DNA from 3 places in the Bradyrhizobium sp. SZCCHNR1017 genome. Region 2 is predicted to be linked to each of the others. Evidence: predicted binding sites of a transcription regulator. Region 2 holds the regulator's gene; each other region holds the start of a gene.
The links. Region 2 encodes LexA, which represses DNA repair genes until DNA is damaged. Its sites were predicted from a motif close to TGTTCNNNNTGTGTTCNG; they were not measured.
Positions count from the first base shown of each region.

Region 1: QW863_RS16795 (helicase-related protein) is a predicted target of LexA. The motif match lies at 1,805-1,822, and genes of this name have one in related genera.
Region 3: uvrA (excinuclease ABC subunit UvrA) is a predicted target of LexA. The motif match lies at 1,700-1,717, and genes of this name have one in related genera.

Region 1 covers NZ_JAUHIR010000006.1:85,132-88,371, reverse strand. Annotated here, with positions in the region: gene rpmB (50S ribosomal protein L28) at 1-17, opposite strand, end outside; gene QW863_RS16800 (DUF3108 domain-containing protein) at 633-1,409, shown strand; gene QW863_RS16795 (helicase-related protein) at 1,964-3,240, shown strand, end outside.
Region 2 covers NZ_JAUHIR010000001.1:857,004-860,243, forward strand. Annotated here, with positions in the region: gene glp (gephyrin-like molybdotransferase Glp) at 67-1,278, shown strand; gene lexA (transcriptional repressor LexA) at 1,484-2,182, shown strand; gene QW863_RS04015 (hypothetical protein) at 2,457-2,897, shown strand.
Region 3 covers NZ_JAUHIR010000001.1:738,144-741,383, reverse strand. Annotated here, with positions in the region: gene uvrA (excinuclease ABC subunit UvrA) at 1-1,609, opposite strand, end outside; gene QW863_RS03435 (porin family protein) at 1,885-2,529, opposite strand; gene QW863_RS03430 (outer membrane protein) at 2,821-3,240, opposite strand, start outside.

The sequences.
Region 1 (3,240 bases), on a different contig from region 2:
TCACAGCGCCGCGACATGGCAATAAATCCTCTCTCATCCCCGCACCCTTCGTCCGCCTGTGTCGGCGGGCCGCGGGGGTCCAAAACTCGTCCAGCTCGTCTCTGGGAGATGCGGTCGTATAGGGGGGATGCGGCTTTTCGTCAAGGTTTTGAAGGCCGCAGCGAATAGAGGGAGCCGGGCCGGCGAACCCGAAGGGCGCGACCCGTGCATCCTCCTGGTCGGGCCGAAATCGCCAACCAGCAGAAAAGCAGGCGTATAATCAATAGTATAGCCGATAGTTTAGACCATATAAAGGGCGCATTCGGACGTGATGGATGGATATCCCGCGAACAGTCCGAAATGCCGGAATGGCGGCATGCTGGCGCGGTCGGAGGTTCGCGGCTCGGTTCCGGCAGAGCTGCGGATGACGGTCTGAGTGCTGTTCAGCTGCAAAGCGCTGGACAAACCGCCATTGTCGGACGGTTCGCGTTGTTTGAAGGCGTTTTTGGCTTAAGTAGCAAGGACGGCGCGTCGGATCGGTCCGGCGCTCAGGCAGGCGGATCGGTAGGATCATTCGTCACGTGACCATCATCTCGGTTCCCTCATTTCTCTCCTGTCGCCTGGCCGCGGCCGGGGCAGCGCTCTGCCTATTGTTGCCGGCGCAAAACGCCCAGGCGCAGGCTCGGTTGGACGCTCAATACGAGGCTTCCCTGGCTGGCATCCCCGTCGGCAAGGGCACCTGGGCGGTCGAGATCGGGGATGATCAGTATGGTGCCGCGGCTCAGGGCGGCACCGCCGGCCTGCTCAAGAGCTTCTCGCAAGGATCAGGCACCGGCTCGGTGCAGGGGCGCGTCGTCAACGGCGCCCTGGTCGGCCAGAGCTACCAGGCCTCGACCACGACGGGAAAGAAATCCGAGCAGATCCGCATCAATCTGCAGAACGGTACTGTGAAGGACTTCGCCATCGAGCCGGCGCCTCCGGTCGATCCCGACCGCATTCCGGTGACGGATGCCCACAAGCGTGGCGTGCTCGATCCGATGACGGCCTCTCTGGTGCGCGTGCCGGGCAACGGCGAGCTGCTGTCGCCGGACTCGTGCCGCGGCGCTGCGCCCGTGTTCGACGGCCGCATGCGCTACGAGCTCAAGCTCGACTACAAGCGCATGGAGAACGTCAAGGCGGACAAGGGTTATCGTGGCCCGGCGCTGGTCTGCGCGATCTACTTCACGCCAGTCGCGGGCTACATCCCGGACCGGCCGGTCATCAAATATCTGGCTCAGGCCCGCAACATGGAGATCTTCTTCGTGCCGATCGCCGGCACCCGTGTGCTGGTGCCGTTCAAGATGGTGATCCCGACCCCGCTGGGGACCGCGATGCTGGAAGCGACGTCGTTCATCACCCAGGCGGCGCCGCACGTCGCCAAGACCCAGTAGTGCGTCGTTTCGCTGCTCCTCCACATCGGAATCTCGTCGTTGCGGCACAGCCCCGTCAGCGGCCGTGGCGTGAAGGCCTGACGGCATGCCGTCCGCTATCGCTTGAATCCGATGGAGATTCGGGGTTCGCGCTGCATGATCTCCGGACTGACGGGCTCATGAGCTCCGATTTGTCGGGACCCCCTATGGATGCTGTCTGCTGCGCGTGAATCCGTTTGACTCTTCCCTGATTCTGATTCGACTCGGGACGCGCTGAACGCGCGCCAGTTCCATCGCGAAAGCGTTGCTTGTGGAGCCCGCGAAAACTTGATCTAGTGCTGGCTTGATGGCAGAGCGCGAGATGTTGCGGTGAACGAAGCCGGAAAGCCGACGGAGTCAGCGATTCCTTCGCGATTCGTTCTCAAGGCGTTCCGAAGCTTAAGCTGCGTCACTATATGCGTCACAATGTGAGACAGGGGTCAGCATCGCAGCCTCTCCAGACACACGATTATTCCGCATCCGTCGCGCGTGAACGGCGCGCTTCCAACGCCGGCTTCGAGACCCACATTTAACGAATGGCTTTTTCGTCCTCTTCGGCTGCCTCGCCTTTCGAGCGCACGTCCGACCGCGCTCCCGGAAGCGGCGTCACCGCCGTGCTCGGCCCCACCAACACCGGCAAGACGCATCTGGCGATCGAGCGCATGCTCGCGCATTCCTCCGGCATCATCGGACTGCCGCTGCGGCTGCTCGCGCGTGAGGTCTACAACAAGATCGCCGATCGCGTCGGCAGCGAGGCCGTCGCGCTGATCACTGGCGAGGAGAAGATCAAGCCGAAAAATCCGCGCTACTGGGTGTCGACCGTCGAAGCGATGCCCAGGGATCTCGACGTGTCGTTCCTGGCCGTCGACGAGATCCAGATCGCGTCCGATCTGGAGCGCGGCCACGTCTTCACCGACCGCATCCTCAATCGCCGCGGTCGCGACGAGACGCTGCTGCTGGGTGCTGCGACGATGCGCCCCATCATCGAGCGCCTGCTGCCGGGCGCGTCGATGGTGACACGGCCACGATTGTCGCAACTCGAATTCGCCGGTGATCGCAAGATCACGCGACAGCCGCGCCGGACCGCCATCGTGGCGTTCTCGGCCGACGAGGTCTACGCCATCGCCGAGCTGATCCGCCGCCAGCATGGCGGCGCCGCTGTCGTGCTGGGATCGCTGTCGCCGCGAACCCGCAACGCGCAGGTGGCGATGTTCCAGAACGGCGACGTCGACTATCTCGTCGCCACCGATGCGGTCGGCATGGGGCTCAATCTCGACGTCGATCACGTCGCCTTCGCGTCCGACCGCAAATATGACGGCTATCAGTTCCGCCGGCTCACGCCGTCGGAATTTGCCCAGATCGCCGGCCGTGCCGGACGCGCGACGCGCAATGGCACGTTCGGTACCACCGGACGTTGTGCGCCATTCGAGCCCGAGCTGGTCAATGCGCTCCAGAACCATGCCTTCGATACCGTGAAGGTGCTGCAATGGCGCAACTCCCGGCTTGATTTCGCGTCCTTGAGCGCGCTTCAGGTCTCCCTGGCGGTCGCGCCGGCGCATGAGGCGCTGACGCGCGCGCCGATTGCGGAGGATCTGCGCGTGCTCGATCACGCCGCGCGCGATGCCGAGGTGCGCGACATGGCTCACGGCGCGGCCGCGGTCGAGCGTCTGTGGGAAACCTGCCAGATTCCCGACTATCGCAGGCTGTCGCCGGCCGCCCATGCGGAGCTGGTGACCACAGTGTTCGGCTTCCTGATGCAGAAGGGGCGTATTCCGGACGCCTGGTACGCGGCCCAGGTCGATCAGGCCGACCG
Region 2 (3,240 bases):
CGCGCCGTGCGCGTTCGGTTAGAAGGCGATTCATTCGATCTGCCGTCTCCGTCCGAAGGAACTCTCATGGCCCTGATGCCGGTGTCTGATGCGTTGTCCGCGGTGCTCGCCGGCGCCGAGCCGCTGGCCGAGGAGCAGGTCGGGCTGGACGAGGCGTTTCACCGCATCCTGGCGCGGGACATCGCGGCGCTGCGGACGCAGCCGCCCGAGGCGATGTCGGCAATGGACGGCTATGCCGTGCGCGCGGCGGACGCCGCCCAGGCCAAGGCGCGGCTGAAGGTCATCGGCGAGGTTGCGGCAGGGCGGCCGTTCGATCGCGTGGTTGGACCCGGCGAGGCGGCGCGGATCTTCACCGGTGGCGTTGTTCCGGAGGGCGCGGACGCGGTGGTGATCCAGGAGGACACGATCGCCGAAGACGGCCACGTCGTGATCACCGAGGCCGCGATCAAGGGCCGGCATATCCGGCCGGCGGGCGTCGACTTTCACCAGGGCATGGTGCTGCTGAAGTCCGGGCGCCGGCTCAGCGACCGCGACCTGTCGCTGGCGGCCAGCATGAATCATCCGGCGCTGCCGGTGCGGCGCCGGCCGAAGGTGGCGCTGCTCGCCACCGGCGACGAGCTGGTGATGCCGGGCTCGACGCCCGGCCCGGGCCAGATCGTCTATTCCAACGGCTACGCCTTGCGGGCGCTGGTGCGCAACGAGGGCGGGACCCCGATCGATCTGGGCATCGCCGCGGATACGATGGAGGCGACGATCGCCGGCATCCGCCGGGCCCGCGAGGCCAAGGCCGACATCTTGATCACGACCGGCGGCGCCTCGGTCGGCGATCACGACCTGGTCAAGCAGGCGCTCGAAGCCGAGGGCGTCGAGATGGCGTTCTGGAAGATCGCGATGCGGCCGGGCAAGCCGATGATGCACGGACGGCTCGGCGGCATGAGGGTGATCGGACTGCCCGGCAATCCGGTGTCGTCCTATGTCTGCGCCATCCTGTTCCTGGTGCCGCTGATTCGGCGGCTGCTCGGCCGCGACGAGGCCGTGATGCCGCGCGAGACCGCCCTGCTCGGCCGCGAGCTCGGGCCGAACGATTCGCGCGAGGACTATCTGCGGGCGCGGCTCGAAGAGCGCGCCGACGGCACGCTGGTCGCCACCCCGGTGAGCCAGCAGGATTCGTCGCTGCTCGGCAATCTCGCGCTCTCGCAGGCGGTGGTGATCCGGCCGGCGTTTGCGCCGAAGGCGCCTGCGGGCAGCCCGTGCGAGATCCTGCGCCTGCCGAACTGAGCCGCTTCCCCGGTAAAGCCCGGTCTGTTCATCATATTTTTAGGATTGCGGAACACACATCGAACATATAGTGTCCGTTCATGATTTGTTTTTAGTATGTTGCGGGCGACGCGATGACGGTCCGACTCCAGGGCGCTCTCAGCCGGTTTGTGCGCGAGGCGCAGCTCCTGGACTCGGACGACAACAAACCGGGGACCAGGTCGAGATGCTGACGCGCAAACAGTACGAACTTCTGCGGTTCATCAACGAGCGGCTCAAGGAAGCCGGCGTGCCGCCGTCCTTCGACGAGATGAAGGATGCGCTCGATCTGCGCTCGAAGTCCGGCATTCATCGCCTGATCACGGCGCTCGAGGAGCGCGGCTTCATCCGCCGGCTGCCGAACCGCGCCCGCGCGATCGAGGTGATCAAGCTGCCCGAGCTGTCACAGGCCGCCAACAACCGCCGCGGCTTCACCCCGTCGGTGATCGAGGGCAATCTCGGCAAGGTGCGCACCAGCACTCCCGCGCTGGACGATGGCGAGCGCCCGGTCGCAGTGCCGGTGATGGGCCGCATCGCCGCCGGTACTCCGATCGAGGCGCTACAGACGCGCAGCCACACCATCAGCGTGCCTGCCGACATGCTCGGCAACGGCGATCACTACGCACTCGAGGTGCGCGGCGACTCCATGGTCGATGCCGGCATCCTCGACGGCGACATGGCGCTGATCCAGCGCAACGAGACCGCCGACACCGGCGACATCGTGGTGGCGCTGATCGACGATGAGGAAGCGACGTTGAAGCGCTTCCGCCGACGCGGCGCATCGATCGCGCTGGAGCCGGCCAACACCGCCTACGAGGTACGCATCCTGCCGCCGAACCGGGTGAAGATCCAAGGCAAGCTGGTCGGGCTGTACCGCAAGTACTGATCGCGAATGGGATCGGTCGATGGGCGGCGGGCGCACGCGCTTTCGCCGCCGATCGGAGGCTGCCCAGCAAAATACGTCACGCGCGAATGCACCTCATGATGTGCAGCGCGGCATGCTCAAACGCTTGTGATCGGCCGCGGGCACACGCGATGCAGATCAGCGCAGAATTGCCGCGAAGCGCGCGCTAACATCACCATCGATGTCCACTCTGATAGAGGCCTGCGCCTGTCCGGGGGGAGCGTGGGTCGGCTATCTCTCAACGAGGAGCGATCCGATGTGTGACTACAGCCTCCATGCGGTTGCGTCCCGTCCCGCCAAGGTCGGCGAGACGTTGATCTCGATGACCTTCCGTGGCACCGCCACCCGCGGCTTCGCGCTGGAGAGCGAGCCGACCGTCGCAGTCTGCATGCTGCCCGGCACCGAGTTGGCCTTCGCCGAGGACGTCCGCTACGACAGCCGCTGGCTCTGGACCCGGACGATCCGCGAGCGCGTCGCAAAGTTCAACAGCATCGAGACTCACATTCCCGATCGCCATCACGACGCGATCGAATTCGCCGATGGCCGCCACGTGCTGGTGACCCAGCTCTGCGAGGGCCAGCGCGTCACCGTGCTGCAATTGCCGGTCAGCAAGCAGCCGGCGGAGCGACGCCCGGACATCGCCGAGGACGTGCCGCCTTCGCAGGCCACACCGATTCGCCGCATCAGCATCACCTGAGGGGTCTCCGCATCGGCATTTCTCTCGGTCGTGAGCGAGCTTTCGACCGTGGGAGATTTGGGTTCTGCAAGCGCAAAGTCCTCTCGGGCGAACCTCACGCCCCGGCATCGCATCGGATAGGAACGACATCCCTCGGCCGGCATGATGTGCCGGGGGAGCCTGCCGCCGTGGTCAACAAGATCGATTGGAACAAGGCCGGCCGGATCACCGAGCCCGACTGCTACATGCTTGAGTTCGGATGGCTGGCGGTCACGGCTGACGACATCGCCATCTGGCAACGCTATCCGCGCGCTGCGTTCACGCTGGCCGAAAGCCCCTCGCTGTTCGATGGACTTGGCAACAT
Region 3 (3,240 bases), 120 kb from region 2:
GGAAGGTGAGGCGGTCGCGGATCTCCTTCAGGATTCGCGTGGCGATCTCGGTCTGCTGCGCGTTCAGGGCCTTCGGCACCTCGGCAAACCATTCTCCGGCGGCCTTGACGGAGAGGTCGCTGATCTCGCCGATGTGCTTGCCGCCGACCTTGACGCACAGCGCCTCGGGCTTCAGGCGGTAGCCGTTACAGCCGGCGCAGGGCACGTCATTGAAGTATTTGCCGAGCTCCTCGCGCGCCCACTCGCTCTCGGTCTCGCGGAAGCGGCGCTCGATGTTGGTGATGACGCCCTCGAACGGCTTCTTGGTGTCGTAGGCGCGGACGCCGTCCTCATAGGTGAACTTGATCTCGTCGTCGCCGGAGCCGTGCAGCAGGGCGGTCTGCGTCTTCTTCGGCAGGTCCTTCCACTTGGTGTCCAGCGTGAACTTGTAGAACTTGCCGAGCGCGGTCAGCGTCTGCAGGTAGTAGGGCGACGACGACTTGGCCCAGGGGGCGATCGCACCCTTGCGCAGGGTGACGTCCTTGTCGGGAATGACGAGGTCGGCATCGACGTGCTGCTCGACCCCCAGGCCGCCGCATTCCGGGCAGGCGCCATAGGGGTTGTTGAATGAAAACAGCCGCGGCTCGATCTCGGGGATGGTGAAGCCGGAGACCGGGCAGGCGAACTTCTCCGAGAACAGGATGCGCTCGGGCCCGCTCTTGTCGTGGATCTTTGCGACCTTCTTCTTGTCGTCTTGCTTCTTCTCGTCATGGCCGGGCTTGACCCGGCCATCCATCTCCTTGGAGGAGGATGGATCACCGGGTCTCGCGCCTTCGGCGCGGCCCGGTGATGACGATGCAGGCGCGTCGGCGAACTCGATCACGGCGAGTCCCTCCGCGAGCTTCAGCGCGGTCTCGAAGCTTTCTGCGAGACGCTGGCCGATGTCGGGGCGCACGACGATGCGGTCGACAACGACGTCGATATCGTGCGGGAACTTCTTGTCGAGCGTGGGCGCCTCGGCGAGCTCATGGAAGGTGCCGTCGATCTTGACGCGCTGAAAGCCCTTCTTGAGATATTCGGCGAGCTCCTTCTTGTACTCGCCCTTGCGTCCCCGCACGACCGGCGCCAGCAGATAGAGGCGGGTGCCCTCGGGCATCGCCAGCACGCGGTCGACCATCTGCGAGACGGTCTGGCTTTCGATCGGCAGGCCGGTCGCCGGGGAGTAGGGAACGCCAACGCGCGCCCACAAGAGGCGCATGTAGTCGTAGATCTCGGTGACGGTGCCCACCGTCGAGCGCGGGTTCTTCGAGGTCGTCTTCTGCTCGATCGAGATCGCCGGCGACAGGCCGTCGATCTGGTCGACGTCCGGCTTCTGCATCATCTCGAGGAACTGACGGGCATAGGCCGACAGCGATTCGACGTAGCGGCGCTGACCCTCGGCATAGATCGTATCGAAGGCGAGCGAGGATTTGCCGGAACCGGACAGGCCGGTGAAGACGACGAGCCTGTCGCGCGGGATCTCGACGTCGATGTTTTTCAGATTGTGCTCGCGGGCGCCGCGGATGGTGATGGCCCGCAGGCTCGACTGGTTGGCTTGCGCGCGCTGCTTGGCCTTGAGCACTTCATCCATGACGATCGTCCCACGGCGCAGAGTTGCGCCATCGTTGCAGGCGCGTTCGCCGGAAGCCGGCCATCGGACGCCAGGGGGAAAAGGTATGGTCGGAACGTAGGAAGAACGGAGCTGGATTTCCAGTGCCGTCAGCGAATCATCAACAATGCGCTCAGGGAATGGCAGCGACTGGCAGGAGACTGCCGGTTCCGTACTGTTTTGTGCACGATCCCACAAAGAAAAAGCCTCCGCTCTGACAGAGCGAAGGCTGTGTGCGTTGGCCCGTAGGCAAAGACTTAGAAGTGGTAGTTGATGCCGACCTGACCGGAATGCACGTTGAGGGTGCCGGTTGCGAGCGTGCCGAGGCCGGTGAAGGTGTAGCTCTCGCCACCGAAGCTCTTGTAGAGGTACTCGCCCTTCAGCGACCAGTTCGGGGCGAACATGTACTCGACGCCAGCGCCGACGGTCCAGCCGGAGTGGATCTTGCTGTCGGCAGCGGCGAAGCCGGGGGCCGTCAGCGAGATGCGGTTGTCGGCCCAGGCGTAACCACCGGTCGCGTACAGCAGGGTCGGGCCGAAGGCGTAGCCGATGCGGCCGCGGACAGTGCCCCAGTCGCGGATCTTGGACTCGGCGTTGACACCGAGCGCGCCAACGTTTGCGTTGATGTCGGCCCAAGCGGCGTCGGCCTCGAGGCCGAACACGACAGCACCCTGCTGCCAGTTGTAGCCGACGGTGCCGCCGGCGAAGCCGCCCTTCATGGCCGCGAAGTCAGCATCCTCGTTGGCATAGCCGCCCATGGCACCGATGTAGAAACCGGTCCAGGTCAGCACCGGCGCGAGAACCGGGGCCTTGGTGTAGGTCGGGCGCGCGGCAAGATCAGCGGCGGCAGCGGGAGCGGCCAGGGCGGCCAAGGCCACGGTCGCGAGCAGGATCTTCTTCATTCCAGTCTCCAGTTTTTTATTCCTCGAAGTCCGCATCGCACCGATAAGCTTACGCACGAAACAGACTCACCCGTTCAAGTTGACGAGGTTCCTATAGCCCGGTTCCGTACGGATTACCGTCACCCTGAAGACACACTCGCGGCCAAACCGCGTTTCTACGGGGGAGTTCCAGATTGTTCATGTAACTCAAATGCTTGGTTCCAAGTGTTGCAGGGCGGCAAAGGCGGCTTCTGAGCAACAAAAAGGCCGGCTTGCGCCGGCCTTTGGAACTTTCGGTTGTCGAACGATCAATCAGTATTTGGCGACGACCGGACCGCCGAAGCGGTAGTTCAGGCGCGCCGTGAACAGGTCGACGTCCTGCTTGATGGTGTCGGTCTGGGTGAACACCGCACCGCGGAACGGGACGTTCGTGTTGCCCATGAACAGGTGGTCGTACTCGAAGCCCACCGACCAGCCCGGCGAGAAGGCGTATTCGACGCCAGCGCCGACGGACGCGCCCCACTTGTGCACGGTCGTGGTAGCCAGCACGGTGTTGATCACGCCGGAAAAGATCTCGTACTTGGTGTCGGTGACGGCCGCGCCGCCCTTGGCGTAGAGCAGGACATTGTCGAAGGAATAGCCGATCTGGCCGGTGAACAGGCCGAAGGCGCTGAGCTTGGTGCGGTTGCGATCGGGCGCGAACACCGGGCTGACGTTGTTGCCGGTGAGGTC